DNA from 3 places in the Cyclobacterium sp. L-R genome. Region 2 is predicted to be linked to each of the others. Evidence: riboswitches for the same ligand, from Rfam matches in the RefSeq annotation. Region 2 holds a riboswitch; each other region holds the start of a gene.
The links. A riboswitch is a leader RNA that binds a small molecule or an ion and turns the genes downstream of it on or off. The one in region 2 is predicted to bind cobalamin.
Positions count from the first base shown of each region.

Region 1: linked by a shared signal. The riboswitch ahead of AC13EX_RS18400 (TonB-dependent receptor) and the one ahead of metE (5-methyltetrahydropteroyltriglutamate--homocysteine S-methyltransferase) in region 2 are both predicted to bind cobalamin.
Region 3: linked by a shared signal. The riboswitch ahead of AC13EX_RS04440 (TonB-dependent receptor) and the one ahead of metE (5-methyltetrahydropteroyltriglutamate--homocysteine S-methyltransferase) in region 2 are both predicted to bind cobalamin.

Region 1 is NZ_JBSXOH010000091.1:3,011-13,054, forward strand. It holds gene AC13EX_RS18395 (ABC transporter substrate-binding protein) at 1-487, opposite strand, end outside; cobalamin riboswitch at 603-815, shown strand; gene AC13EX_RS18400 (TonB-dependent receptor) at 1,001-2,887, shown strand; gene AC13EX_RS18405 (YncE family protein) at 2,884-3,927, shown strand; gene AC13EX_RS18410 (hypothetical protein) at 4,333-4,929, opposite strand; gene AC13EX_RS18415 (LVIVD repeat-containing protein) at 4,930-6,207, opposite strand; gene AC13EX_RS18420 (nucleotidyltransferase substrate binding protein) at 6,342-6,758, opposite strand; gene ruvC (crossover junction endodeoxyribonuclease RuvC) at 6,828-7,403, opposite strand; gene AC13EX_RS18430 (glycosyltransferase) at 7,456-8,571, shown strand; gene AC13EX_RS18435 (hypothetical protein) at 8,615-8,866, shown strand; gene AC13EX_RS18440 (PP2C family protein-serine/threonine phosphatase) at 8,868-10,044, shown strand, end outside.
Region 2 is NZ_JBSXOH010000076.1:23,832-33,875, reverse strand. It holds gene AC13EX_RS14190 (DUF1553 domain-containing protein) at 1-1,487, shown strand, start outside; gene AC13EX_RS14185 (DUF1501 domain-containing protein) at 1,496-2,959, shown strand; gene AC13EX_RS14180 (NHL repeat-containing protein) at 2,969-4,033, shown strand; cobalamin riboswitch at 4,130-4,321, shown strand; gene metE (5-methyltetrahydropteroyltriglutamate--homocysteine S-methyltransferase) at 4,507-6,828, shown strand; gene AC13EX_RS14170 (DUF6340 family protein) at 6,896-7,972, opposite strand; gene AC13EX_RS14165 (SusD/RagB family nutrient-binding outer membrane lipoprotein) at 8,093-9,751, opposite strand; gene AC13EX_RS14160 (SusC/RagA family TonB-linked outer membrane protein) at 9,784-10,044, opposite strand, start outside.
Region 3 is NZ_JBSXOH010000042.1:74,382-84,425, forward strand. It holds gene AC13EX_RS04420 (discoidin domain-containing protein) at 1-2,093, shown strand, start outside; gene AC13EX_RS04425 (alginate lyase family protein) at 2,602-3,834, shown strand; gene AC13EX_RS04430 (hypothetical protein) at 3,994-5,541, opposite strand; gene AC13EX_RS04435 (DUF5074 domain-containing protein) at 5,564-6,718, opposite strand; gene AC13EX_RS04440 (TonB-dependent receptor) at 6,722-8,770, opposite strand; cobalamin riboswitch at 8,878-9,079, opposite strand; gene AC13EX_RS04445 (hypothetical protein) at 9,514-10,032, shown strand.

The sequences.
Region 1 (10,044 bases), on a different contig from region 2:
TTTCTCCAAATCCTGAAACCATGACCCAGTCTGGTTGAAGGTCGATGATTTTTTCTAAATCCCAGGTCGGTCCTTTTCCCAAGTCGATGACTTTGTTGTCATTGATTCTTTTTCTGACTTTTTCAGAAGTTATTAGGTCAAGATCCGGGAATGCCATTAGACTTACTTCAGCATTGAGGTAATCCAAATGAGCAACTTGTGGGGTGGCAGACAATATTATTTTATGGCTGCCTGAAACAATTTTTGCATCAATGGGGATGTCAAGAAAATCAATTTCTTTTTGTGAATCATAAACCAAAAAGCGTTGGTTTTCACCTTCCTGTTGGACAATTTCAATTATATGATAATTTTCCCCGCGGAAAAGTGAAAAACCTTTTGCGTGCATTAAGGGGACTTCTTCCAGGGCATCCATAGTGCCTTCTTGACTGGCTTGCTGGCATGCCGGAAGAATTAATAAAACAAAAATTAATAGACGGATAACAGTCATTTCTTAATAAAAATGAATAAACAGGATTTGATTTTCAGCTCAAAGTAAACCATTGCAGCGTCCATTTCCAACAGCTTAATTTTATCAAAAGTTTTTTGAATAGAGTTTTTGCCGTATGTTTGTGCCGATTTATGGTTCCCGATCCTTAACCAGGCCCTCGGGATTAATAGGGAATTCGGTGTGAAACCGAAACTGTCCCCGCAACTGTAACCCAATCTTTGTAGCAATAAAGAAAATGGAAATCCATCCTTTGCCATTGTCCCATTTGGGGTGAGAAGGCGGATTTACCTTGGGAAGTCAGGAGACCTGCCATTAAAATCTTACCATTCATGGCTTTCGGGAGAAAAGCTGAGAAGAAAGTTTTAGCTGTTTTCAATATTTTCATTTATTGAATATTGGTACCCAAGCCAGATGCGCCTCAAAGGTTATTTTGGCTTGTCCAACAGTTATTATTCCATTCTCTATTTATTCCGAAATGTGTAAAATCATGGATACTTAATAAAAAGAAAGAGGATGTCATTAATTGCTTGTTTGGTTTTCTTTATAACGGGTTGGCAGAGCGAACCTGATTCCGCAAGGGTCTTCCGACAAGATACTTTGGAGCTTGCCAAGGTGGAAGTGCATGCCGCTGCTTTAAGAAAGTATGCTTTCGGTCAATATGTAAGAACCCTTGATTCGGACAGGTTAGACCAATTGTCCGGATATTCACTGGGGGAGGTTTTACAGCAGGAGACTGGCTTGTTTTTAAGACAGTACGGATCGGGGATGTTAGCTTCCCTAAGTATGCGCGGCACTTCAGCCGGACACAATGCCTTGTTTTGGAATGGATTGCCAGTGAATAGCCCTTCATTAGGGCAGGCTGATTATTCGATTTTCCCGATAGGTGGCTTTGATGAAGTGAATATTCATTATGGTAGCTCAGGGGCTTTGTACGGTACTGATGCCATTGGTGGATCTGTTCATATGTCTTCTGATCTGGATTTCAATACCGGCAATGAATTGAAAATAGGGACACTTTTGGGCAGTTTTGGTCGCTGGCACCAGCAGGTGAGCTACCGTCAGGAAGCTGAAAAATTTGCCTTCCGAACCAATGTCTATAGAAATTATACAGCAAATAATTTCACCTATAAGGATTGGGCAAGCCCCGGTACCCCAGAAAAACGGCAGGCTCATGCCAGGGTTTCGCAAATTGGTTTGGTGCAGGATATTGCTTTTAAAATAAGCCGGAAACAGACTTTAAATGCCAACCTATGGATCAATTCCAATGACAGGCAAATACAACCTTTGTTGGGTTCAGCAGTAAGTGATGTGCAAGAAGACCGCAGCGTCAGGACTGTGATAGATTATGCCTTTACAGGCGAAAATTTTACTTGGGCCGCTAATACTGGGATATCCAGTGATGTGATGGTTTTTAATACAGATAGAAACCAAACCCGCTTGTTTTTGCTAGGTACTTCATTGGATTACTCTTTCTCTCAAAAATGGCAGACCCTAGCTGGCATACGATATTCCCATATCAAAGGGCAGTTGGCAACCTACGACAGTCAGGAACAACGGTTAGAATTGTATCAGGCCACCAATTTCAAACCATGGCAAAACTTGGGAATTTCCATGCAACTCAGGCAGCTAATCCATGAAGGAGAAGCAGCGCCTTTTACTCCTTCCTTGGGTGTGGAATGGGCTTTTCTCACTTCAAAAAGGTGGAATTGGCAACTAATAAGTAACCTGTCGAGAAGCTTTAAAATCCCTACTTTAAACGATAGGTTGTGGGTGCCGGGTGGCAATCCTGATTTGATTCCTGAGAAAAGTCTTAGTAAAGAAATTGGACTTACCAGCAAGGCCAAATTATCCGCATTTAGTATCGAAAAAAGGCTTACCTATTTTCATATGGGTGTAGATGATTGGATTTTATGGTTGCCAAATAGCACGTATTGGCAGGCGGAGAATGTACGTTCAGTAGTCAATCAGGGACTTGAGTATTTTTTTAAAGGTCAATTCAAGCAAGGTCGAAATAGCTGGGGATTGAACGTGGACTACAGTATGAATAGCGCAATCAATCAATCTGGAGATCAAGGAAATCCCCTTAGTCAAGGAAAGCAATTGCCCTATGTTCCAAAGCATAAAGTTCGTACCCAAGGAAACCTTCAAAATGGCCCCTACAAGATCTACATTCAACAGCAATGGACAAGTGAAAGGTATGTGACCACGGATAACCAAACCCTTTTGGCTTCTTACAACTTGTGGGATATGGGGTTCACTTTTGCCTTCGATTGGAAAGGAAAACTAAAAGGGAATCTGGGATTACATACAAATAACATTTTCAATGTGGATTATCAGGTGGTTCGCCTGAGATCCATGCCTGGAAGAAATTTTCAATTTAATTTAAATGTAGTGTTATGAAAAAAATGCAGTTAGCCTGTAAGTTGTTTTTGTTTGCCCTTTTGGTATCCTGCGGGACGGATCCAGTTGAAATTCCTCAGGGGGCCTATGAAAATGGTGTGCTGATAATCAATGAAGGGGCATTTGGTGCCAACGATGGTGAAGTTTACCATTTTGATAAAAATACAGCAGAGGCAGAAGCCAATGTTTTTGAAAACATTAATACCAGACCTTTTGCGGGGTTGCTTCAGGATTTGATTAGCTATGAAGACTATACTTACCTGGTAGCCAATACCGGAAAAGTAGAAGTGGTTCAATCTGCAGATTTTATTTCTGTGGGGGCAGTCAATAATGACCTGGTAAATAGCCGGAGTATGGTTAAGGCTGATGGTAAATTGTACATTAGTGATTGGGGACCTTATGATGCCACTTGGAGCAACACCGAATCTTTTGTGGCTGTTGTTGAGAATGTAACAGGAGGGGAGATTGCCTATAAAATCCCTACACCTTCTAGGCCTGAGGGGCTTGCTTTTGTTGGGGACAGAGTATTGGTAGCTTGTCAACTGGGAACCATAGCTGTGATAGAAGTTGGAGAGGATGAGGTAGAGAAAACTGTAGATGTAGATGGAACGCCATTTTTCTTTTTTGAATTTCAGGGAAGTCATTACCTCTATGCCAACGACAGTGAGAAGATCTATCTACACAAGCTGAATTCAGCTACCTTTGAAGTGGTAGAGACCCTTGAATTTCCTGTGAGCAATAGCATTTACAATGGTAATTTCACCATCAATAATAGTGGTGAATTGTTTGTCATTAGCAATCAGACTACGGAAGATGTGGTAGTGAAACTGTCCATAGCTTCTGCTTCGGTTGTGGATGCGGATTTTTATTCCGGAAGTAACTTTTATGGTTTGGGTTTTGATAACGACACGCAAACCTTGTATATCGGAGAGCACAATGGCTGGCAAGGCAATGGTACGGTGATGCGTATCAATGCCCAGGGAGATCTTATCGATCAGACAGCTGTAGGCAGAGGGCCAAATGGATTTTATTTCCCTTAAGTGCTCTAAGTTTTTCAGGTTTAGCTGTTAAAGCTAAATTGACTTACCTACCTACTATAATTTGTAGCGAAACCACTTAATCATTGGATTGAATAGTGGTTTCGCTATTTTTTTAAGCTATCAAAAGACAAAGAATTATAAAGATTAAAACATCCCCTATTTAAAGGGGCCTGGAAGTATATTCTCCGTCATGAACCTTATTGCTAATAGGTTGCTCTCCAGCAGAGCCCATTTCCCCTTCAGGTTCATGCTCTGAAGTTAAAAAAAAACTCTTTCATGAAAAAAATGTTCTCGGAAATTAGGAAAGCAACATAGAAGTGGGTTGAATAAAGGCTTGGAAAGACATTCAATTAATCGAAATAGTTTGATCAGTTGCCAAAGAAAATGGAATTGATTGTATACCTTTTAAAACCAATACCCAATTCTATAGACAAGATTATTGAAGGTGACTTTGTCTACTTCAAAGTAGTTCCAATCTTCGGGTCGGTTACGATTTGGGGATAGTCTGGAGGGGTTGCCAGTATAAAAATAACCGATCTGTCGCTTCAATGAAACACTTAAGGTCCAGAAATTGGCCTTTTTGGTTTTGTATCTGAAGCCAATAGTTACTTGTCCCATCACGCCTCCTTTGCGCCAATTGTGTTGGCCCCACTCATTTACTTCTTCTCTTTCAAAAACGGCAGAACCATAACCTAATTCCCCAGCTCCATACATCTGCCATTTGTTTTGAGGATTTAAAACTCCTCGCCAACCTAAAGCTAAGGGAAGGACAGAATAGTTTGCATACTGGTCCAGTCCCGTCACGAAGCCAACAGCATGTCTGCGGGTGAGTTGAAAACCATTGAAAGTTTGAAAGGTGAAATTGTTTCGGGGTCCAAAGTTATCAGAACCTGTAAGCAGACCCAATTCGGAATGGTTTACAAAGGTTAAATCCTGCCCCTTGCTGATCAGGGGACAGGACCAAATGAATGCTGCTAGGAAAAGTAACAAAAGATTTTTCATCTAATCGTTGGAAACATTAATACAGCTTAATTTTTTAAGTTTCTCCGGATCAGAGTAATCAAATTGACAAACCCCATCAGGCCCTATAACAATAAGCGATTTCGGTCCGGGAATAATGTCTATGGAAACGAGGTTTTTAAGATGTTCCAACTGGTTGTTTGTGATCTCCATTACATCTGAAACATTGAAACTCTTTAATCCTTGATCTCCTTCTGCCAAGTAAAGGTAATCCCCTGAAAGTCCCAGGCCATGTGGATTGTCCATAGGATAAGCCTTCAATAGGGTAGGGGAGTTAAGGTCTTTAATGTCCAATACATGTAGTTCATTGGCTCCATTTTGGCAAATGGCCGCACTTCTCAAGGTCACGAAGGCATAATCATCATTGACTACCACCGGATCACAAGAGGTTATGTGAGAATAAACAGCCATTTCCCTAGGTTCTGCAGGGTTGCTGGCATCATAAATGTGCATGCCCGACATAGAACCAATAAAAAGGTTTCCTTTAAATGGAAAGATTGTTTCTATACCCCAACCTAAGTTTATATCGCTGAGGTATTTGGGGTCCATAGGCTTTTCTACATTAAAAATCCTCATGCTATTGTTGTCCACTGTATAGAGGTGCCCACCTAAAAGGGTGAATCTCGCCATGGATCCACCTTGTCCATAGCTCTGCCCACCATCAGATTTGGCGTATGAAACAGACTCAAATGTCATCATGTCCGTCCTAAAAGTAGGTCTTCCCCAACTATTCCAGCGCATATTTGACTCAGTGGAGGTAATGACGGTGTCCTTATAAGTCATAATGGTACCTGTTTCTTCATTGGAATAGAGGTTAGGAAAAACATCTTTTTCCCTTTTTACCAACTGAATGTTTTCAGGGTTCGAGATATCAAAGGCCAATAAGTCAATATAATTGTCGGCATACAAAATGTTTTCATTGATAGCCATGTCCCCTGTGCCAGGGATATTGATGAAATTTAGGTTTTGAGGGTTCGATGGATCTGAATTATCAAGTAAATGGATGCCTTCCCCGGGTTCTGAGATAAAAAGGTAATCACCATAAATGTAAATTTTTCCCGGCTGATCCAGTGGTATGCCCGGTTCAATGACAATGTCAGCTTCCCTAAACGAGTTTACCTCTATAAAAACAGGTACCTGTGTTTGATAGGTATAGGTGGTCTCAATTTGATCTTCACAGGATGGAAGCACCAAGACCATCATTAGGGAGAGCATAAACTGCATCCCTAAAATAAAATGAGGGTGTAATTTTGTTTTCATGGCATATTGGGAAAAGGTAAAAGGATAATTTCTGAATGATTTATTTTACTATTCTCAGCCAAGACGAAATTTTTTGCTGTTGTGCTACAAGGGTTTGAAAAAAAAATAAAAAAAATTGAATGGGGCTAAATCACTCAGCTATCCAGTTTTTTTTCCATGTTCCTTTCGAATCCCTCCAAAAAGCCCAGGTATTTTTTGACGATGTTTTCAGAAAGAGAACCCAAATAATCACCCGGATAGAGTGGATTGTATTTTATTCTGTGAATGATCATGTCCAGCCAGCCTTGTCCATCATCTATTAGATCAGCATGAAATGCTTCTACGGTTAGGTCTCTAGAGCCAGAAAAAGGTGCTTTGCCTTGTGATTTGAAATATGAGGCTATGGTTTCTAAAGCAGCATCATGGGATTTTTCAAAACTTACGATTAATTTGGCGCGTATGGCATCATTCATTCCATGACTTTGTCCTTCCTGAATCAAATCACGTAATTCATTCAATTGGCTGATAAAATCAGTCAAACAGTGTTCACATTCCAATACCGTTTTTTTCATAGCTATATGGGTTTAGTTCTTTACTAATTTATCAATTATGGACTAGAATTCTAATTTAATGGGGAAAAATTATTTTTTAATTCGATCAGGATTTTCAGTAATGAATGACTTCCAGCCACCACTTCTCCCTTTGGTCTGAATTCTTCCATCATGAAAATGGTGGCACAATGCGACGGCCAAAGCATCTGTTGCATCCAGTAATTTTGGTACCTCTTCAAAGTTCAACAAGGATTTAAGCATTTCAGCCACCTGCTCTTTGGAAGCATTTCCATTGCCTGTTACCGATTGCTTCACTTTCTTGGGAGAATATTCTGTAATAGATACCTCCTTTGCTAGGGCTGCCGCCATGGCTACCCCTTGTGCCCTTCCTAATTTAAGCATGGACTGTACATTTTGCCCAAAAAATGGTGCTTCCAAGGCCATGGAGTCTGGCCTATGGGTTTCTATAATATAAGTTATCTTTTCAAAAATCTTTTTGAGTTTCAATGCATGGTCACTGTATTTTTTCAAATGAATGACGCCAAACTCAATTATACTGTATTTAGATCCTTTGACCAAAATTAAACCATAACCCATTACTGTAGTTCCAGGGTCAATACCCAAAATTATTTTTTCTTTGACTGGATTTTTTACAATTTTACTCATCGGTGCAATTTACCATAAATCCTCTAATGCCCATAAAATGCTTGTCCTTGCAATGTTCTATTTTTTATTTTCCGTAGCTTACTTCTGGGGATTGAGGTATTTGATAAGGGTTTGGGATGACCAGACAAGAAAGCTAGGGCCTTTAGAAACGGATGACCAAAGTTTCCTAAATCAATGTACTTTATTGGTACCTTTCAGAAATGAAGAAAATAACCTAAGCCTATTGCTCCCTCACTTTGCGGATACCCTTCCTCCATTGGTGAATGTGACCTTAATCGATGACCACAGTGAGGACAATGGAGCTGAGATGGTGAATCGGTTTATTGAAAAGCACAACCTAATTAACTGGCAGTTAATCAAGAGTAAGGGCGTAGGGAAGAAAGCGGCGCTAAGCACAGGGATTCAAGCCAGTAAATCAGAAATTATTGTTACTACCGATGCTGATGTTAGGGTCAACAAAGCCTGGTTGTCCCATCTTACCGCTCCATTTCAGGACCCAAACATCCAATTGGTGACTGGTCCTGTGATGACTATTTCTAGCAAAGGTGTTTTCAGTGATTTTCAGCAAATAGAATGGGCCAGCTTAATTCTAATGACACAGGCGTCTTTTGCCAAGGGAGAGCCATTAATGTGCAGTGGGGCCAATCTGGCTTTCCGAAAGCAAGCCTTTAACGCCGTAGCTGGATATGAAGGGAATGCTCATATTCTTTCAGGAGATGATGAATTTTTACTTAAAAAATTAAGCAATACATTTGGGCCTTCAGCTTTGGATTACCTTATAACACCCTTTTCTTTGGTAAAAACCCATGAATTAAAGACCCCAAAAGATTGGATACGGCAGCGCTCAAGATGGGCCAGCAAATGGAATGCCCACAAAGAACTAAAACACTGGCTATCCGCGGTAATGCTTGCTGCCTTTTGTTTTCTTTTACTGACAAGTATTCCTTTGGTATTTATTTCCTGGAAATTCACATTGGGGATGCTGGTTTTTTGGGTTTTAAGGTTTAAAATAGAAAAAGAAGTTTTAGGAAAAGTTTTGGATCATTATAGGGTAAAACCTTCCAATCTAAGCTGGTTTTTAGCAGGCTGGATTTATCCTTTGCTTGTGCTTTGCACTCTTCCTTTTGCGATTTTTGGAAATTATACCTGGAAAGGAAGGAAAAGCTAATGAATCCCTTAATTTTGTGATTAGACTTAAAAGAGAGGCGACAATGACAAATGACGAATTTGACCTTTTGGATGAATTGTATTTCCTTCAATCCTATCAATACCTGAAATCTAGTTTGGAATGGGAAGACCACAAGTTATTGGAAAATTTAGCTCAGCTAGTGGAAAAAGGTTGGATAAGATGTTATGCTGCACCGGAAAATGAAATTTTCGATGCCCTGCCTTTAACCGATAAAGGAAAGACTTACTATTACCTTGCTACCAAAGAGGGTCTGCTCAATCACAATACCTTATAAAATGACTGCAGAGACAATTAAGTACCAAAGAAAGGAACTGGAATTAAAAGCATTGCTGGAGATCACCCAAGCCATCAACGAAAATAAAAATGAGAGCGTACTTTTAAATATTTTTAAGTTCACCTGTCTGGTTCATTTGAATATCAAATCTCTGGTGCTCTATGTCTATAACCAACAAGAACAATTTTTCCTAAGAAGAATTTCCCATCAGGTCAAAGAAAAGCTGCCGGAAAAAATTCAGAAAGCCGATGTGCAGGAAAACAAAGAACTAGGCAAACTCAGCCTTTCCCTTTCTGAAGAATATTCCTTTGCGGAGGTAAATATTTATGTGCCCGTTTACCATAAAGATAAAATGCTTGCCATCCTCTTCTTGAGTACCAAAGATGGAGATGCAGGTTTGGATCTGGATTTTACCCAAGCATTGACAAACATACTTGTGGTGGCATTGGAGAACAAGCGTTTTGCCAGAAAGCAGCTGGAACAGGAAAGTTTTCGTAAGGAAATGGAGATTGCGAGCAATGTGCAACGCATGTTATTTCCAGCTACACTACCAGATCACAATACGCTAAAAGCTAAAGTAACCTATATCCCTCACAGTTCTGTTGGGGGTGATTATTATGATTTGATTGAAAGGTCTGAAGATGATGTCTATTTCTGTGTAGGAGATGTTTCTGGTAAAGGAATGCCGGCATCACTGCTGATGTCCAATTTTCAGGCAGCGCTTAGAACCCTTCTTCGTAGCGGAACCGATTTGAAAACCATTGTAGAGCAATTGAATTTTTCCACCTTTGATACTACAAAAGGGGAAAGGTTTATTACCTTTTTTCTAGGACATTATTCCTATAGTCAAAAGAAACTAAGCTATGTCAATGCTGGACATAATCCTCCGGTATTGTGCACCAGTGCAAGCGATTCTCCAGAACTGCTGGAAGCTGGTACCACCATATTGGGAGCTTTCGAAACATTGCCTTTTATGGAACAGGGAGAGAGAGAAAACCTTGATCATTTTATGCTTCATCTTTATACTGATGGTTTGACAGAAGCCTTGAACCCTAGCGGAGAGGAGTTTGGTGAAGAAAGATTTTTGGCCTATATAGATGCTCATCCATCCTATAACCCTGAACGATTTCATGAAGGATTCCTTAGTGCTTTAGCCGAGTTTTCAGACGGTATTCCCG
Region 2 (10,044 bases):
ACAATGGTATGGGTAAAGCTGACGGCATTGGTATTTATCTCAATGGAGAAAAAGTGCCTGTATCAGTATCAGCTGATAATATTTATAAATCCATTTTATTCAAACCCGACATTCACACCTACGGATTCAGAGGTTTTGTATTAGGAGTCAGGGACAAAATGAAGACTTTCCTCAATGGCGGTCTGGATAAATTAAGAATTTATGATCAGGAATTAAGTGCTTTGGAAGTACTCTATGAAACCAATCCTGAGAAAGCCAAAAAAGCCATCACAAACCCCGCAAATCAGATTGACAAAGCCATGATTGCCGATCATCACTTTAGGAGTGACAATCCCGAAGCCAAAAATATCAGAAAGGCAATTGTGGATTTAAGAAAAGAAAGGGCTAAAACCACTACTGATATTAAAGAAATAATGGTAATGGGTGACCTTGAGGAGCCTAGGCCGACCTATATTTTGGACCGGGGAATGTACAATGCGCCCACGGAACAAGTTGATCCCGGTATTCCTGAAACTGTTTTTCCTTACAATGAAAAGTGGCCAAAAAACCGATTAGGACTGACAAAATGGGTTTTTGATCCCAAAAACCCATTGACAGCCCGTGTGTTTATCAATAGAATCTGGCAAATGCATTTTGGAAAAGGGCTGGTCATTACCTCTGATGACTTTGGCAATCAGGGAAGCATGCCATCACATCCCGAACTTCTGGATTGGCTAGCCGTTACCTTCCGGGAATCTGGCTGGGACATCAAGAAAATGCACAAACTTATTGTGATGTCTTCCACTTATCAGCAATCTTCTAAAAACACACCTGATTTGTTGGAAGAAGATCCAGACAACCTTTTGTTGGCAAGAGGCCCAAGTTTTAGAATGACGGCAGAAATGGTTCGTGACAACGCCCTTGCCATAAGCGGACTGCTAGTTCAGAACACCAGTAGCGAAAGTGCCTACCCTTATCAACCTGATGGGCTCTGGGATGAAATCTCTACCAAATCCTGGAGGTACAGGTATTTGCAGGAGCCTGGTGATGGGCTCTACAAAAGAAGCCTCTACACCATATGGAAAAGAACTTCCGGACCTCCTTCCATGATGATATTTGATGTCAGCGACAGATCAGAGTGCAAAGTGAGGAGAACTGAAACCAGCACCCCTTTACAGGCACTGGTTTTATTAAATGATCCGCAATACGTAGAAGCAGCAAGAGTAGCTGCCGAAAAACTAATTAAAAAATACCAACCAGAAGAACAACTGGCCAAGGCCTTCAAATTAAGCACCGGTAGACAAGCTGATGCCAAAGAAATGGAGATCATTGAACAATTTTATCAGGAAGAGCAAGAGCGCTTTGGACAGAATAAAGGAGACGCAATGGCTTACTTAAGTACAGGTAGTAAACCTTTGGACAATTCGCTGGATCCAGTTAGAGTAGCCTCATTGGCCACTGTAATAAACGGTATAATGAATACCACTGAAGGGTATACAATAAGATAAATATCGCCATGAACGAGAATGACATAAACAAATTCGGAGAAACAAGACGTGGCTTTTTGAAAAAGACTTCACTGGGCTTTGGCGCCATTGCTTTGTCCAGCCTTATTGGACAAAAAGCTGGCTTTGCCGAAGCTCCTGATAGCTCAGGACTCTACAAACCACAGGGGCTTTACACAGGCACCCACTTCCCTGCAAAAGCCAAAAGAGTGATTTATCTTTTCCAGTCTGGCGGGCCTTCTCAAATTGAAACCTTTGATTACAAACCCTCACTGGAAAAATGGCATGGCAAGGAAATACCTCCTTCCGTACAGGGAACCCAGCGAAATTCTGGAATGGTAGCAGATCAATCTACTTTTCCTTTAGTGAAATCAATTTATGATTTTAAGCAATATGGACAATCTGGAGCTTGGGTAAGTGAAATTTTTCCTCACACTGCCAAGGTTGTAGATGAGCTTTGCATTGTCAAATCCATGATCACCGAGGCCATCAACCACGAACCTGCCGTCATGTTTATGCAAACAGGTTCGCAATTGAGCGGTAGACCTTCTATAGGCTCCTGGTTGAGTTATGGTCTGGGAAGTGACAATGAAAACCTGCCCAATTTTGTAGTCCTGCTTTCAAAAAGCCCTGGATCACAGCCTTTAAATTCCACGGCCTGGGGAAACGGGTTTCTACCCTCCCATCATCAGGGCATTCAATTTCGTTCGGGCAAAGATCCTGTTTTATACTTGAATAATCCGCATGGGGTACATGACCATGACAGGCGTCGTGCCCTGGACCATATCGGTAAGCTCAATGAACACCAGTTTGACTTGTGGCAGGATCCTGAAATTCAGTCCAAGATCAGCCAATATGAAATGGCCTATAAAATGCAGAATTCCGTTCCGGAGGCGGTGGACACCAGCAAAGAACCTGATTATATTTACGAACTTTATGGGGAAGATGCGAGAACACCTGGCACCTATGCTTCCAATTGCCTGCAAGCCAGAAAACTTGCAGAACGTGATGTGAAATTCATTCAGCTCTACCATATGGGATGGGACCAACATGGCAGTTTGCCTAAAGGCATCAAGCGCCAAGCCTTAAGTACAGACCAGGCCACCGCAGGTTTGATTCAGGACCTTAAACAAAGAGGTTTGCTAGAAGACACTTTGGTCGTATGGGGTGGTGAATTTGGTAGGACCAGCTTCTCTCAAGGAAGGCTCACCGCCGACAATTATGGCAGAGACCACCATCCTGGATGCTTTACCATGTGGATGGCAGGAGCAGGAGTAAAAAAAGGAATGGTCTATGGAGAAACGGACGAGTTTAGCTACAATGTGGCTAAAAACCCCGTACATGTGCATGATTTTCAAGCCACATTACTCCATTTATTGGGCATAGACCATGAAAAACTAACATTCAAACATCAAGGCAGAAGATTCAGACTTACAGATGTCCACGGACAGGTAGTAAATGAACTCCTGGCATAAATACAATTCATGCATTCACGAAGAAAATTCATTCAAAAATCCATCACCGGTGGGGCAGTAATTACTGCAGGAATACCTCTTTTCAATATCAACTCAAATGCCGCGCAGCTTCAAAAGGACATACTGGGCCATGGTGATTTCCAGTACAGGATAGAAAGAGACTGGAGCAAAACCAACAGCAACAGCCATCCGGTCAACAACTGCCATGAAATGGTCATGGACAAAAACAACAGGTTAATATTGTTGACAGACCATCCGAAAAACAATATCCTGATTTACGATACTTCGGGAAAAATTTTAGACACATGGACATTGGGATTTTCCGGAGCGCATGGTTTGTCTATCTCGGAAGAAGGTGCTGAAGAATTTTTATTTATCACAGATACTGGTTTAGGAAAAGTAGTAAAATGTACCATGGATGGTGAAATTCTTATGGAATTGGATCACCCATCCAAGATAGGTGCATACACCGAACATGCATTTTACCGACCAACGGAAACAGCCATAGGTCCCAGTGGGGATATTTATGTGGCCGATGGTTATGGTTCACAGTTTATCTTGCAATATGACAAGACAGGGCAATTTATTCGGAAATTTGGAGGAGACAGTTTTCTCCAGCCAGACAAATTCAAACAAGCCCATGGTGTAGCCATTGATTACAGAGACCCTACCAACCCTACCTTACTTTGTTCTGCAAGGATAAAAAATACGTTCAAGCGATTCACATTAGCTGGCGAATACCTGGAAGACCATTACTTACCTGGGGCATACATTAGCCGACCTGTTTTGGATGATGAAAACTTGTATTCCGGAGTCTGCTTTGGAATGGAAGAAGGCAATTATAACATGCATTTAAACAAAGGCTTTGTCACTATTTTAGACAAAAACAACAAGGTCGTCTCCAACCCTGGAGGTACCGAACCGGTCTACAAAAATGGCAAGCTAGAGCTCATGTTTCAGGAAAAACCCATCTTCAAACATTGCCATGATGTCTGTTTAGACAGAGACAAAAACCTATATGTTTGTCAATGGAATGCAGATGGTGTTTATCCTTATAAATTACACCGGGTGTAAATTTACACTTACCTTTTTACTGGCATTTTAAAAATTATTGCAGGAAATGTAATTTATCTGACCTACATTTGAGCTCAATAAGTTCTTTAATTATTTCCTCATCAACCGAAATTAGGTTTTACTTAACGTGAATTAATAGGGAATCGTGTGAGAATCACGAACTGTCGCGCAACTGTAAGTAACTACAAAGGTTTTTACCCATAGCAAATCCACTGTTCTTGAATTAAGAATGGGAAGGAAGGTAAAAATGTTACAAGTCAGGAGACCTGCCTATTTCGAATTGACTATGCTTTCGCGATTTGAAGTGTGAAGTCAGGTTCGGTGTTACCATTTTAAGATCAATTGTTTTCCCAGGGATAGTTGTGTCTTTTTTGGTAAGTTCTCAAACCTTCCATTACTTCTTTTCGCTAAAGCAACCCGGAATAACGCAAAGGGCTTTTAACTCATTTTATTCATTTAAAAGTTAAAAGAACATGCAAACGCACATTCTTGGCTATCCGCGAATTGGTAGCAAAAGAGAACTCAAAAAAGCCTGTGAGCAATATTGGTCAGGCAAAATTTCAAGTGCTAAACTAATGCAAGCAGGAAGAGAAATCCGCTTCCAAAACTGGAAAACACAGCTTCAACTGGGAATTGAGCTTATTCCAGTAAATGACTTTTCTTTCTATGATCAGGTTCTTGACATGTCTCTGTCAGTAGGAGCCATTCCAGACAGGTATCTCCCCCTAATTGAAAACCAAGATGTTTCTGAACTGGAGCTCTATTTTGCAATGGCAAGAGGCTATCAGAAGGACGGTTTGGACATTACTGCAATGGAAATGACCAAGTGGTTTGACACCAATTATCATTATCTGGTTCCTGAGTTCACCGAAAAACAGGACTTTAAATACCATTCTTGCAAGATTGTAGATGAATTTATTGAAGCCAAAAGTATGGGAATCAAAGGTAAGCCCGTACTAATTGGCCCTGTCACATATTTGTTGCTTGGAAAAGAAAAAACAAGCGGATTTGATAAAATTGACCTACTTGATAAGCTCTTGCCGGTTTATCTGGAAATATTAAAAGACCTGGAAAAAAATGGTGCGGATTGGGTCCAATTCGATGAGCCTTTTTTAGGACTTGATCTCAACGAAAAGGAAAAAGAGGCTTTCCAAACCGTATACCAAACCATAAGAAAGGCATTCCCAGAACTAAAAATCCTTCTAGCAACCTATTTCGAAGGATTGAATGAAAATACAGAACTGGCATTGTCCCTTCCTATTTGTGCACTTCATCTGGATTTGGTACGCAATGCAGATCAGTTGGAAAAAGTACTATTCCATATCCCAGAAAAGTTAAGCCTTTCATTGGGTCTAGTAGATGGTAGGAATATCTGGAAAAATGACTTTCAAAATTCCCTCAAAACCATAAATCTGGCTATCAAGAGTATAGGGCAAGAAAGAATTATGCTTGCTCCTTCCTGTTCCTTACTGCATGTACCTTATGACCTAGAGGCCGAAACCAGGGAAGAGGTTTTATTGCCGGAGATCAAACAATGGATGGCCTTTGCCAAGCAGAAATTAAAGGAGCTTGTCCTACTGAAGGAATTGTCTTTGCCTAAGCCGACTAAGGAAAGTTTACTTGAGCAAGAAAGGAATAAGGAAGCCATAGCTAGCCGTAAAAATTCTGGATTGATCCACAATAAATTGGTGAAACTAAAAGTGGATGCCATTTCACCTTCCGACGATCAAAGAAATAGCCATTATTCTGTCAGAAGGGTATTGCAACAAAACCTCCTTAAATTACCTCCCCTGCCCACTACCACCATTGGTTCTTTTCCACAAACCCAGGAAGTAAGGAATTGGAGGTCACAGTTTAGAAGAGGATTTATTGACCCAAAAACATACCAAAATCTGTTAACAGAGGCTACTGAAAGAACCATCCGAAAACAAGAGGAAATAGGGCTGGATGTACTGGTACATGGTGAGTATGAAAGAAATGACATGGTGGAATATTTCGGCGAGCAACTGGCCGGATTTACTTTCAGCCAATTTGGTTGGGTGCAAAGTTATGGCAGTCGATGCGTAAAGCCACCTATCATTTATGGAGATGTTTCACGCCCTGAACCCATGACAGTATTCTGGTCTTCTTATGCCCAATCCTTAACCAAAAAATGGGTAAAAGGTATGTTAACAGGTCCAGTCACTATACTACAATGGTCTTTTGTGCGCAATGATCAACCAAGGTCTCAAACATGTCAACAGATCGCATTGGCCATCAGAGATGAGGTAAATGACCTTGAAAAAGCAGGAATAAAAATCATACAAATAGATGAACCAGCCATAAGAGAAGGACTACCTCTGCGAAAAGCAGAATGGGAAGCTTACTTAAACTGGGCAGTCCATGCCTTTAGGTTGTCCTCATCAGGAGTCAATGATACTACTCAGATCCATACCCATATGTGCTATTCGGAGTTTAACGACATTATGCCGAGTATTGCAGCCATGGATGCTGATGTCATTACCATCGAATGCTCTAGGTCACAAATGGAGCTTTTGGATGCTTTTGCAGAATTCAAATACCCCAATGAGATTGGGCCAGGTGTCTATGACATCCATGCGCCAAGAGTGCCTTCCAATAAAGAAATGGTACACTTGATAAAAAAAGCACAAGATGTAATCCCAACAGCCCAACTTTGGGTGAATCCGGATTGTGGATTAAAAACCCGACAATGGGAGGAAACTGAAAAAGCACTGAAACTTATGGTAGAAGCTGCCATAGAATTAAGGGAAATAGAGAATACTTCCGATAATTAAGCAAAAATCAAATTTAACCCGGGTCAGGTAGCTTTAAACCTACATTTCACCTGATCCGGGTAAATATTTACTGATCAGAAGTTGTGTTCAACTGTTCTTTCAGCAATTCGTCTTCCATCATTCTTTGTTCGAGTTCTTTGGCATAGGTTCTTCCGGCCTTAAAGCCAAATTCTGTATAGGCCCTTGCCGCCCAATCTTTGGCCAAAAACAAGTCTCCAAGTACCTCATATCCCAAAGATATATTGTAACAAAGCTTCCCATAGGTTTTATCATCTCCAGGAAGGGAAAGCCCTCCTTGCCAGCTTTGAATTGCATTTTCCCATTCATTGACTTCCGCAAAGCGAGCGCCTTTTTCTAAAGAGGCATATTTCTTTGATTTGGCATAAAAGGTACGGTTTAGGTCTATGTACATCGGTGCAATCCTTCTTGCATATGCTGCACCTGCCATTTGCCCCACATACCTGGTAGCTTGAGCTTTTTCTATCAGTAACAACATGGCTTGGGCTTTGGTCTCCGCCTCTGCCGACCATAGGTTGGTTTTAGAAAGGTCACTTTGGTCTAAAATATTGCCACTTTCAGGGTCATACAATCTAAACCCTACCTGTACGGAAGCAAGCCCTTCCACCAATATACCGGGCACTTCTATGGTTTTGGCATTATCATCTTTTCCAACTTTTTTCTTGATGGTGATCCTTTTGTCTGTAATGACAAAATCCGAACTGAATTTTTCCAAAGTCAATACCGCATCAGTTTCATAACGCATGCAAAGATTTCGAACCATTTCCCTATTAAGAGGTGCAGGGAAAGTTTGTGAAAAGAGCCCTCCAGTCAATCTTTCACTTGCCCGCACTATTTCATACCTAGGAGAAGTATTAAGATCCTGATGAATGGAAGCCAAGGTACCATCAATGGCATTTTTCACTTCAAAAGGAATTTCTCCAGTAAGAAGTCCCTCAATTATTGCTACTCCCTGACTTTCAGGCTTCGTCCTGTCTACAATGAGTAAACGCTGCACCTGATTCGGTATATTAATCTCTGCTGGCATTAATCTCGTTATAGAAACATTTTTTGTGCAGGAACCAAATGCCACTAGCATCAAAACGAAGAGTAAACATTTAAAAATCTCTGAATTGAGGAATTTCATAAGTTTGAGTATTTTTTTGCAATTTAACTGAAATTATGCAGAAGTTATTGGCTCCTAAGAGCTAAAAAAGGGGCTCCCCTTTCGAAAAGCCCCTTATTATGATAAATTTAAATCACCTCACTACCAAGGTTTCCCAGTACCTTGAATTACCCAAGGCTTGGACCAAGCACTATTGGCTCCGTCTACTTCAGAAAAATTGGTTGTTTCCAAACGGTTCATGGCTTCTTCCGAATTGGCTCCATTAAGATTTCGTTCTTCTACCATATAATAAAAACGAACAGGCAAAACAGATCGTATGGTATAAGGTCCGGCCTCCAATTCAGGATAGCCAGTTCTTCGGTAATCAAACCAAGCCTCTGCAGCAGCGGTCCAAGAGGACACCCACTTTTGCTCCATCAGTTGTTTTAATGTACCATCGAATTTAACACTTTCCTGTTGCAGGTAATTTTCTACCTGACCAGAAATTCCCCAACTAGTAAATGAAGCCTGAATGGCTTTATTGTAATACTCTTCAGCAGTTCCTCCAACAGCCCAACCTTTCAGTGCGGCCTCAGCCAAAATAAAATTAACCTCTGTTGCTGTAATTAGTCTGGCTTTTAGCAAAGGACCATTGGGTTCCCTGTATCGATCATTAAGCCAGGAAACATGGGGGTTAAATGAAGCCTGATTGGCATCTGGGCTAAGGTTGTATACCTGTGAGCCCGCGATACCCGGAGGAATTCCAACATAATCAGGATTCTGGCTGATGTCTTCAAGCGCTACATTTCTACTTTCCAACACATCTGGAGAAAGGTACCTTTTTCCATCTTGTATTACGTCTGTTCCTGCAGGCAAACTGGCATCAACTACCAAAGGTATTTCTACCGGGTTGGCCCAAACTCCAAGCCTTGGGTCATTATTTACCCTCATGGCTTCTACCAGAGTTTGGCACATTTTTAACCTCCTATAGTTGCTTGCATCAACATCAAATTTGGTATTTTTAGGCCAGCTACTTGCTTCACTCTCTGTATTAAAAGACATGGTAGCATCATCCCCGGTACTGGTGATGATGGGATATGTCCCTGGATCGGCTAGTATAGTTTCAATACCTTGCTTGGCAAAATCAGGCAACTTTTCCGACAATCTCATGTAAAACCTAAGTTTTAAGGAATTGGCCATCTTCCTCCATTTTTCAGGATTACCACCAAAGTAAACATCTGCCCCTTCAATAGAGCTATTGTAAGATCCTTTTGGCTGAGAAAGCAATTGATTGGCAGTCTCTAGTTCCCCAAGTATTCCTCTATAAATTTCCTCCTGAGTATCAAAGGAAGGAAAAGTAGCTTCAGGAGTTCCTTCAGCACCTTTGAGTGCTTGAGAATAAGGTGCGTCTCCCCAAAGATCAGTAATAAGTCCGAACATCATTCCGCGAATCACCAAAGTGACTCCCTGATGAAGTTCTTGATCCAGCTCTACAGCCCTGTCATAAACAAATTGGTTGTTTCTAAGGATAGCATAATAGCCAGACCAACTATTGCTTCTGTTCCAGTCATAGGAATTGTGTGATCCTGACCATCCATCCTTTTGAGTATGTTGCATCACTCCTGCAATGTCTTGATACCCAAGATTCAACACAGTTTTGCCTGCCTCGGTCAACACTGTTGAAAGCACCAGGTTGGGATTGGCCGATTCAGGGCTTGCTCCATTTGGGTTAATATTCATCTCTATGAGATCTTCCTTACAGGAAAATGTACACAGCAATAAAAGCGCCCAACCGAAAATTAATTTATTTTTGATAATCATAGTAATTTCGTTTATCAGTTGAAAACTAACACTTAAAAAGTAGCATTTACTTTAAACCCAATTGGCATAACCCAAGGCATCACATTCCATCTTTCTATTCCCTGTTTAAATTGGGTCCCTGCTTGTGTGCCTCCTGATGGTTGAAACGCCATCTCTGGATCTATATTGATTTTTGCTGCTGTCCAGAGAATAATATTCCTGCTATAAACCGAGAAGCTAAGATTTTGCATTTTTAGTGATTTCGCAAAGTTCTGTGGTACATCATAACCTAGAGAAACCTCTCTCAACTTCAC
Region 3 (10,044 bases), on a different contig from region 2:
TTCCGGGAGCTACGGAAGTTATAAAAGTGGAAATAAATTTCGCTCCAACCGCTGTTCCCAATGAGACAATATACCTGCAATATTTACTAAATGGAGATTGGAAAACTTTCCATAAGGTGGAAAATAATAGGGCAAAAAAAATAGAAATTCAACTGAAAAAACCTCAGCTAATTGACCGAGTTCGGCTGGCTGCTCAGGATCAAAAAGCGATGGAAATAAGTGAAGTGCTTTTGCTTGGCCAACAATATTCGGATGAAAGTGGCTTGGAAAACAAACCCATTCTTGTCAATCAAAGTGGTTACAATCTATACCGAAGCAAACGTTTTACTGCTCCCGGAATTTCTGATGAAACCCCTTTTTCTATTGTAAATGTCAAAACTGGAAAGGCCCAATTCTCAGGAAAAGTTAAAGGAGAGAAAGGAGATTTTTCAGCTTTCAACCCGCTAACTGAAGATGAGTTTTTGGTCCGAGTTAAGGAACTCGAATCCTTTCCATTTAGGATCGGACCTAATTGGATGGAGAGAGTTACCTATCGAAACATGATCGATTTTATGTTGGGCGCGAGGCATTATACAGGTACGGTTAAAGATATTCGGCGCATCAGTTTTGCCTGGAGGGATGGGGATTTTTTCAATTGGTCCATGCAAAGTTTAGTGGCCATGTACCTGAGCAATCCGGAAGCATACGAGCGCATGGAAAGAAAAGGACAATATGTTTCCAACGAGAGCTTTGCTGACAATTACAAAGGACTTTGGGGAAAGTTGGAACCTTTTGCACCGGAAACACCAGATATCATCCAGCTCATCCATTGGGATGCAGATGTGAAAATTAGCCAAAAACTGGATCATGAAATGCAAAAGGCAGAGTTAGCACATTTCTTATATGCCTGGCCTTATTTAAAGCAATGGCTACCGCAACAAAACTTCGATATTGTTTACCAATATGTGAAAGACAATTGGGAAAAAGAGACTGTTTCTGAGCACTCCCTTTCACAGTACAATTTAAGTAAGGAGCACGATTTACTTTCCTTGAAGACCCAATTGGGAACGACAAAAGGGGAGATGCCTCCAGGGTTTTCTGTCATTCCAAATTTGATGCTGTATGAAGTCGCCTTACGGGAAGGTGATGCAGCTGCTGAGAAATTCTTTGTGGCCGCTTATAGACAGTTGGATTGGATGATTAATAATTTGGATTGGTCAGATCCCCTGACCACCAAAGGGCAAAGGATGTCCGAGCACATGACCATGCGGGCCTTTGCTTATTTTTACCAGCAATTTCCAGAAAGGGCACCTGAAGGTATTACTGAAAAAGTCAAGGAATGGGCACAGTTGATGTTGGACCGTTCAGACAATCTATGGGATTTCAGAAAATACAGTGTCGAAGAATGGACGCCTCCCGGCTGGAATGAAACCGGAAATATTTTAGGATTCCCTGCAGCAGTTTTTGCAGCAAATGGAATTTTGGAGGATAAGACTTTAATTAATGATTTGGAAATGTTGGCTTGGTCTCATTTTGAGAATTCCTTTGGACGCAATCCAACAGGTAGACAGTTTTCTTACAAAGGGCCTGAAGAAGTAGAGGGCGTAGACCTGGGCTGGTACAGCAGGCATAGAGGAGGGATAGGTTTATTGGATGAGGTCCAGTTTGTATTTGATGGCTCTCCAAAATCTTTCCACTATCCCAATTTCCCCGAGGCAGGGGATTTGGGTTGGACAGAAGGCTGGGTACAGTTCAATACTGCATTTAATTTGAGTATGGCCTATATGGCCAATTACTACACGGATATTGCACTGGAGAAAAAAGGTAAAGGAAAATACATTGTTGCCCTCACTGCCCCACTTAATTTTGATTATAAGACCATAGAAAGCGTTTCGCTCAAAATTTCCAATCAATCTGGAGACAGCATGATGGTCCAACTAAAGGAAGATCAACCATTAGGGGTAAAATTAATAGGCGGAATTGAATTTACTGGAGATGCCATTCTTTTCGAAAACCAGAAGCTACCGTTTGGAAAGGAAGATACCCTTACCCTTAGTTATGGTTATGGGTTTTTTCAGCGGAGCCTGGTTTTGTCGGTTGCAGATTTTAACTAAATCCGAGATAATACATAGCGCTTTCCATACCCTTTGGACAGATTCGGTAATGAAATTGGGCCAGGTTCTACCAGCCGAATTTCATTATTTCAGCTAATTCTGTGAAGCTTAACATTGCTTTTAACCCGGATTATGTAATAGGCTTTCTCCGTCCTGACAATTGTCAGGGGTGAAGCCTGTCCCGTGTTTACGGGAAGTGTTGCAATCGCAAGACAATCGGTCGTGTTTGGAGATTTTAGCATAGCACCGCTATGGTGTTGAAAACAGCAACGAAGTGGCTGATTTTGAAGCGATTTCAGCATGTAATAGAATGTCTATTGCATATTTCGGGTTTAAGTAGCTTTTGAGAGTGTAATTTTTGTATTCAGGGGAGAAGGTCCTGGTAAAAACGATGAAAGCAGTATGATTTTGGCGGTATTGTTGTATTTTTTCTTCAACAATGCTGACAAAATCTCTCCCATTCTGATTAGTTTTAAAACTTTAAACAATAAAACCCGAAATCTCCAAAATGAGCTTTAACCTAAAAATTCGAATTGCCCTTAATGTTTTCCTTTTTATTGGCTTGATCTCCCCAAGCTTACTTTGGGCACAGCAGGATGGCTTTATTCTTTTGGAAGGTACTGTAAAGGAAAAAGCCAGAGAGAATATAGATACTAATTCTCCTCAAAAAACACCTGAATTAAAGGCATTGATTATGGCAGCTGAGGAGGCCTTAAGTAGCGGTCCATTTTCAGTCATACATAAAAAGCAATTGCCTCCAAGTGGAGATATCCATGATTACACCAGTATGGGGCCTTATTGGTGGCCTGATCCCGAAAAAGAGGATGGACTACCCTATATCAGGAGAGATGGAGAAATTAATCCTGAGTACTTTGATTATAAGGATAAAGAGGAGATGGGTAAATTACTCAATTCCTTAAAAGTGTTAAGTCAGGCATTTTATTTTACTGGCAATGAAAAATATGCTGCTCAAGCTATCCATTTAGCGAATGCTTGGTTTTTAGATCCCGATACCAAAATGAATCCCAACCTAAATTTTGCCCAGCGGATTCCCGGAAGAACGGAAGGAAGGGGAATAGGTATTATTGATACCAGAAAGATGGCAGAATTACCGGATCAATTTAGGATGCTCTCAAGTTCCACCCATTGGAATACCTCATTTGAGGAAGGTATGAAATTTTGGCTGACGAAATATGTATCATGGCTTGTAAATAGCAAACACGGTAAGGATGAAGCCGTACATGGCAATAACCATACAACTTGGTATTTTGCTCAAATTATTCCCTTGACTTTGTATTTGGGACAGACAGATAGAGCAGATAGTTTGGCAAAAGCTGGGCTTCCTTTGATAATGGAAGAAATGATTGAGAAGGATGGAAGCCAACCTGCAGAGTTGGCAAGAACTCGTTCCTGGGATTATAGTAGCATGAACCTGTTGGCGATTATGTATTATGCCATGGCATGTGAAAAAGTAGGTATAGATCTCTGGAATAGGGAGAGTGAAAAAGGAGGAAGCATACAGAAGGCTTTGGACTTTTTAAATGCCTATACAGGCAAAAAGCTAGAATGGCCCTATGAGCAAATAAAAGAAAGGGATTTGTCGAGAATAAAGGAGCAGCTTAATATTGCTGCTTACAAGTACCTAGACAAAAGTTATAAAAAAGACGCTGATCAAATGATTAGCCTGAACCCTGAGTTTAGCTATTGGGATCTGGTAAGTTTTAAGCAGATTCGGAAATAGGAAATTTGAATGGAGATTGGTTAATTCTATTCCATCGGATTTCCATTGCTATAACTTGACTAACAATACTTATATCGGGGTCTGATCCCCATTTAATTTAGCTCAAAAAAAAGGAGGTTGCCCCAAAATCGAGACAACCTCCTTGATAATTGATCATTATTACAAATTAAGGTCGGTGATGCCTGAGACTTCAGTTGACACTTCACCAAGCCATCCTCCTGCGGCAAGTGTTCCGTTATAAACTTTTATAAAATCTACCCCGTGGAGCTTAACAGCATTGCCTTCACTGTCATGTGCCCAGCTGATGTCAATTTGAGCAGCTTCATTGTTATTAGACTGATTGTCTGCATAACCCCAATCAAAAGAAGGGTTTGTCCAGAATGTTCCTGTGCCTGATTGGTCAAAGATTTTTGTTGGAAGTAGGGTTCCTGTGAAAGAAATACTATCCGCTTCCCATCCTGGAAAATAGCTTTGACTATTAAATGAATTCTTTGGTACAAATCCTGATTGTCCCTGATTGTCCTTCCATGAGATGTAGTTTTGTTCATTTGGATTGGTTGGCTCCGATTCAGGTCGGTAGTAAGTGACTTCGTAGTTTTTGATCGCTTCAGGGTTGCTGTGTTCCGAACCATAGATCTCATACCATTCGTCATCTGGTAGCCCATTTCTGTTCACATCCTCAGACACCATGATGATGCCCGGTTCCGCCCAACTGCTATAGGCATTGCCTTTTACCAAAAAGTCATTGCCTTCACCATTGACGATCGTATGGTCAAAGCCCATAGTAACATAACCTCCAAAACTTCCCAAGCTGATCAATGAGTTGTGAGTTAGGGCCTTTTCGGCAGTTTTCAATACGCTATCCGCAGGTATGCCTTCTGACCAAATAGGAAGCTTGTTGATTTGCTGACCAGGGGCTGGCTTAAATTCAAATAACCTTGTTAGGTTATTCGTGTACACTGCATCATTAATGGTAATGGTAACTTGTTCAGTTCTTACGCCAAATTCATTTTTGGCCTTGAGCTGTAATAGATGTTCTCCAGCTTTTGCAAAAACATAAGTAAGGTCTTTCGTATTTGCTAGTACCTTGCCGTCGTAAAGCCACTCATAACTGGCATCTGCATCGAGTTTTACCACCGCTTCTACCTTAAACCAGCTCATTTTGTCAAATACGAATCCTCCCTCAGGAAAATTGAATGAGATCACTGGTGCTGAAGCATCAAAATTGATCGTTCTGCCATCAGCGAAAACAAAAGACAATTGTCCCGAAATTTGAGCTAAAGCAATAATATTTGATCCTTCCTTTGCTAGCTGATTTTGAGCTGAAATTCCCAGATCTACATCATCAATAACCCAGTTACCACCTTCTCCAATGCCTATTTCTGGCATGCTATCAGGATATTCTCCGGCTGCTTTCCCAGAGTCTTGGTTGTCAATCCACCAATTTCCATTATCGCCGATTTCAATGAATGAAGGCGAATCATTGACACTCATAATAGTTCCATCACTTAATTCTATGCTGTAGGAACCACTATTGTCTTCGTAATTTTTAATGTACAATCGATTATTAAGGGCATCCAATAAACTCTCATATTGAGCCATTTGTTCTTTAAGGCTGTCAACATCTTTTCGTAAATCCTCAAGATCATCTTTTAGACAGGATGTTAATAGGGTGATAAATAGGAGGCCTGGTAATAGTTTTTTCATCTGTTTAGATTTTAGTTAATAGTTAGTATTTATTTGGGTTTTTGAATACAAATGCGATTTGGGCTGGAATGTCACCAGTTACTTGTTCGAAAAGCAGTGAATCAGCTTTGAGGTTGTAGCCATATAGCTTGCCGGGAGATACATAGTCTCCGGCATCTGTGATGTAAATGTTTCCAGAGTATGGATCTACTGCCAGACCATAAGGCATTTTGATCTTGTCTACTAATTCTTGGGAAATAAAGGGCTGGGAGAGGAGTTCCCTGGTTTGAGTGTTGATCATCGCATAGTCAACCTTAAAATCTCCCAAAGAATAGTCAAATGCTGAACCGATCACATAAGCAGTATCTCCACTGATAGTAAGGTTGGAACAAGGGATGTCAAACTTGTCAATTACTTGGTCTAATTGGGTGTCTATGACAAATAGGTTGGAAGGGGTATTGTAATAATCACCCCTTGAGCTGACATAAATATTCCCTTTTCCATCTGCCTTCACTCGGTGCAGGTTAATGCCAACTTCTATTCTTTTGATGACCTTATATGAATCCAGATCAATGACTGAAATGGTGCTTTCATACTGGGGAGGACTATAGCCTCCAGAATTAGCAATGTATAGTTTACCATTGGAAACAGCCATTTCCTCAGGTTGCCTACCGACCTCTATTTTACTAATTAAATCAAAATTGATTGAGTCATATATGGCTATGAATCCGTTTGGCTTATCATTTCCCAAGGAAACCTCCCCATCATAGGCACTCACATAGACAAATCCCCCATCAAAAGTTACATAGCGGCAATTCTTCACTTCTAAAACGGCTATACGTTCTGTAGTCTCAGCATCCATCACTTCCACTTTATTGGAGGCATTGATTACAGCATAAAGTTTGGATCCATATAGGCCTAAATCATTACCTACATCTCCTAAGCCAAGGGTTGAGCTTGGGTTTGCTGTGCCATATAGATTCCTGGTATATAGCCCTGTTTGGTAATCGTAATAATCCAATGAAGCCTTGTTCATATTCATATTTCCTTCGTTAAGCAGATAAAATCCGGCAATATAGGAGGCTTCTTGCTCAGGTAGCTTGTCCTCGTCAGGTAAGGGAATGAAATCATCTTCCCTACAACTCGATAGAGTAGATAGAATAAGTAGGAATAAGAGGTAGTAAAATGCGTATTTCATAATTTAATAGGAGATATTGAATTTTAGTCGATAGTTTCTTCCGGGCATTGGAAAGTTTAAAACCACATCGTAATACTGGTTAAACAGGTTGTTTGTCTCCAAACCCATAGCGTATTGATACTTGCCAAAACGATTTTTATAGGTTAATCCCAGGTCGCTGGTGTACCAGGGTTGGACATAGTTGACAGGTAAATTTGCTTTTTGGCTATAGCGTTCACCGGTATAGATGAAGCTGAAATTGGCTTGCCAGTTCTGATAGCTGGCTGATGAGGTAATTGTTCCACTATGAACTGGCGTATTAGGGATCTGGTCTCCATACACTGTGCTGGAGGACGTAATATCTATTGCCTTCTGGAAGGTGTAACCCATTCCTATTTCGAGTGATACGTTTGCTATTTCTTTAATGCCACGTAGTTTGGTTTCAAGTCCTTTAACTTCTACCTCACCCAAGTTCATCATTGTCCACCGAAAGAGATTGGCAGATGGCATGGCCACAATTTTGTCTTTAACTTGGTTGTAATACCCGTCTACTTGAATGGTAAAAGCTTCTAAAATATGGTTGGGTTTGGCCCGCCAGGTGGCTCCTATATTGTATTGGGTTGTGAATTCTGGTCGTAAAAAGGTGTTTCCTACGAAAGTGTAATAGAGGTCATTGAAGGTAGGCATCCGAAAAGACTCCTTGTAAAAGGCCCTAATGCGGAAATTCTCATTTAAGGTAAAAGGCTGATAGGAAACTGATATTACAGGGTTGAAAACTTGTTGGTCGCTTCCTTTTTGGTAAAACTTTACTTGATCATTTACATAAGCAGCTAAAAGGTTTGCTTGTATTTCTAATCTGTCTCGATGAATGGCGCTGGATAGGGCGAAGTAATAAGAAGATCTGCTAGGATAAGTGAATCGGTATAGGTTGGCATCCAGAGTATTGAAGGAATAGTCTGCCGCGAGGGATACATCCCACCAAGCGTTTAGCATGTATTGATTGACTACAGAGGTGTAGAATTCCTTTTGATAATATCGATTGTCCAGAGCTCCTTCAATCGTTTGATAATTAGGGTCTATGTAGCGATTGTAATCACTGCTGTACTTCATATTGACCATCAGTTCATGTTTGTCAAAAAATGACGTGTGCAACATGCCCTGGACAAAGAAATTTTTGTCCCAAAGACGCTGATAATGACTGAATATATTGGCCACAACAGCTCCAGGAAGTCCCCGCTCTGATTCGAAATAATAGCCTTTCAGAGATGCTTTACCTCCTGATTTGAAAGCCTGATGTAAAGTGATTTCAGCCCTGAAGGATTCAATATCACCGTTTAGTCGGGTAGCAGTGGTGTCGTAGCCATTCTCTTTTCGGTACCGGTATTTATATTTCCCATTGGCGGTAATGTATTCTGTATTGAAAGCCAGAGAAAGCCCTTCATTAATCCGGCGCTGATAAAGCAGGGATGGGTTGATCAAGCCAAAGGATCCTGTTTTGAATGAGATTTTAGCATGCTCTTGTTCTTCCTTTTCTAACACTGGGATTTTGCTCTGCATGAAGAGCGTGTTGGAGGCAAAGAAACCTAGAGCAGGCTGGAATATATTTGACTTTTGACCATTGAAAAGCTCCAAAGCCTCAATATTGTCCAAGGAGAATTTACCCAGATCTACCTGCCCATTTTGAGCATTTTTGATGACTACTCCATCGTAGAAAACACTGGTGTGGGCACTACCCATGCTTCGGACGTTGATGGTTTTCAGTCCGCCAATTCCTCCATAATCCTTTAACTGAACTCCTGAGAAATACCTGATGGCATCAGCTACGGAAAAACTATTTAATTCCTCTAGGTCCTTACCTCTAATTGCCTGTACGGGCATTGGAGAGTGCAAACGGGATTGGTATTTTTCAGATTGGACAGTTACTCCCTCAATATCGTAAACCACGGTTGTGTCCCTTGGCTGCGGATAATTTTGGCCATACTTCTCCTGTGCTTGGCATAGGCAAGCAAAAAAGAGTAAAGCGCACAAAAGAAGAATCGCCTCCTGCTTAGGAAGCCACTTGTAAATGATCATTAAAACTATTTGTCTAAAGGCAAATAGCTTTCAACGAAACCAACTGAAATCAAAATCTTGCGTTGCAAGACGAATTTTGTTTTCAAGCTTCAATCCCCGAAAGCTTTCAATTAAATATCGTATTGGCAAGTATTCTGACTTACTCACTATTTTCCGACCTTCCCCTCTGATTATACAGAAAGTGATCATTAAAATTTGGAAATAGCTTAATGAGATTACAGCTGCGGGACAGTTCCGGATTCACACCGGATTCCAATTTAATTTCTCTAGGACAATATCCATGAGGAAACCATTACGGCGGCGAAGATAGTATTCTATTTTCGATAAAAAAATTTCTTTTTAGACTAAAAAAGCTACTATTGATACAGGTCCTTAGTTAATGGTTCAATTATACAGTCGGGTAAGGTATGAAGTAGGTTTGCTGGGAGGCTTTTAAGTTTCCCTGCAATGAACCTCTTTTTTTAAGCAATTTGTACTTTGTACTAATGCTTTGTGTTAATTGTTAGACCTTTTAAATGGGGGTTTGGATTATTTTTCATAGCTTATAGGCTAAAAATTCACGAAAGGCGTTATTATAAGGTGAAAAAGTAACTTTAACAGGCTTCTTAGTTCTACATTTTAGGTATAAATGTAGGATTGAAAACCTAGTTAGGGGTATAGGTCTGAGATGCTTTAGTCTAGAGAATTAGTTTGTTTTAATGAGAAATTGATAACGTTTATTGTATTGATTAGAATGTTTTTATATGCCTATACTTGATTTTAAGACAATTTTTTTTAGTTATATTATAGTTAATATAGTTAATATAATATTAATTGTTTCTTTATATTTTCAGGTAAAAAAACGGTTTCCTGGTATTTCTTTAGTATTGCTTAGTTTTTCAATGCTTACAATTGGAAATATTTCAATATTCTTGCGAGGTAATATTCCTGATTGGCTATCTATACCTGTGGCCAATACCTTAATCGTTTCTTCTACTGTTGTGTTATTAATTGGATTAGAGAAATTTGTTAAGTTAAAAGGACCCCAAATTCAAAATTATTTATTGATACTTGTTTTTTTTCTTGGACACATTTATTTCGCTTTTTTTTATCCCGATTTATACATTAGAAAAATAAATTTTGCATTGGCTTTTGTGCTAATAAGTTTTCAAGTAGCTTATTTAATGTTAATAAGGACTCCGGTAGCTATGCGAGGGGTTACCAATGCTATTAAGTTAAGCCTTTTAGCTTACTATTTGGGTTTCAAAATTGAATGTTTTTGATTTTCTGGCTCG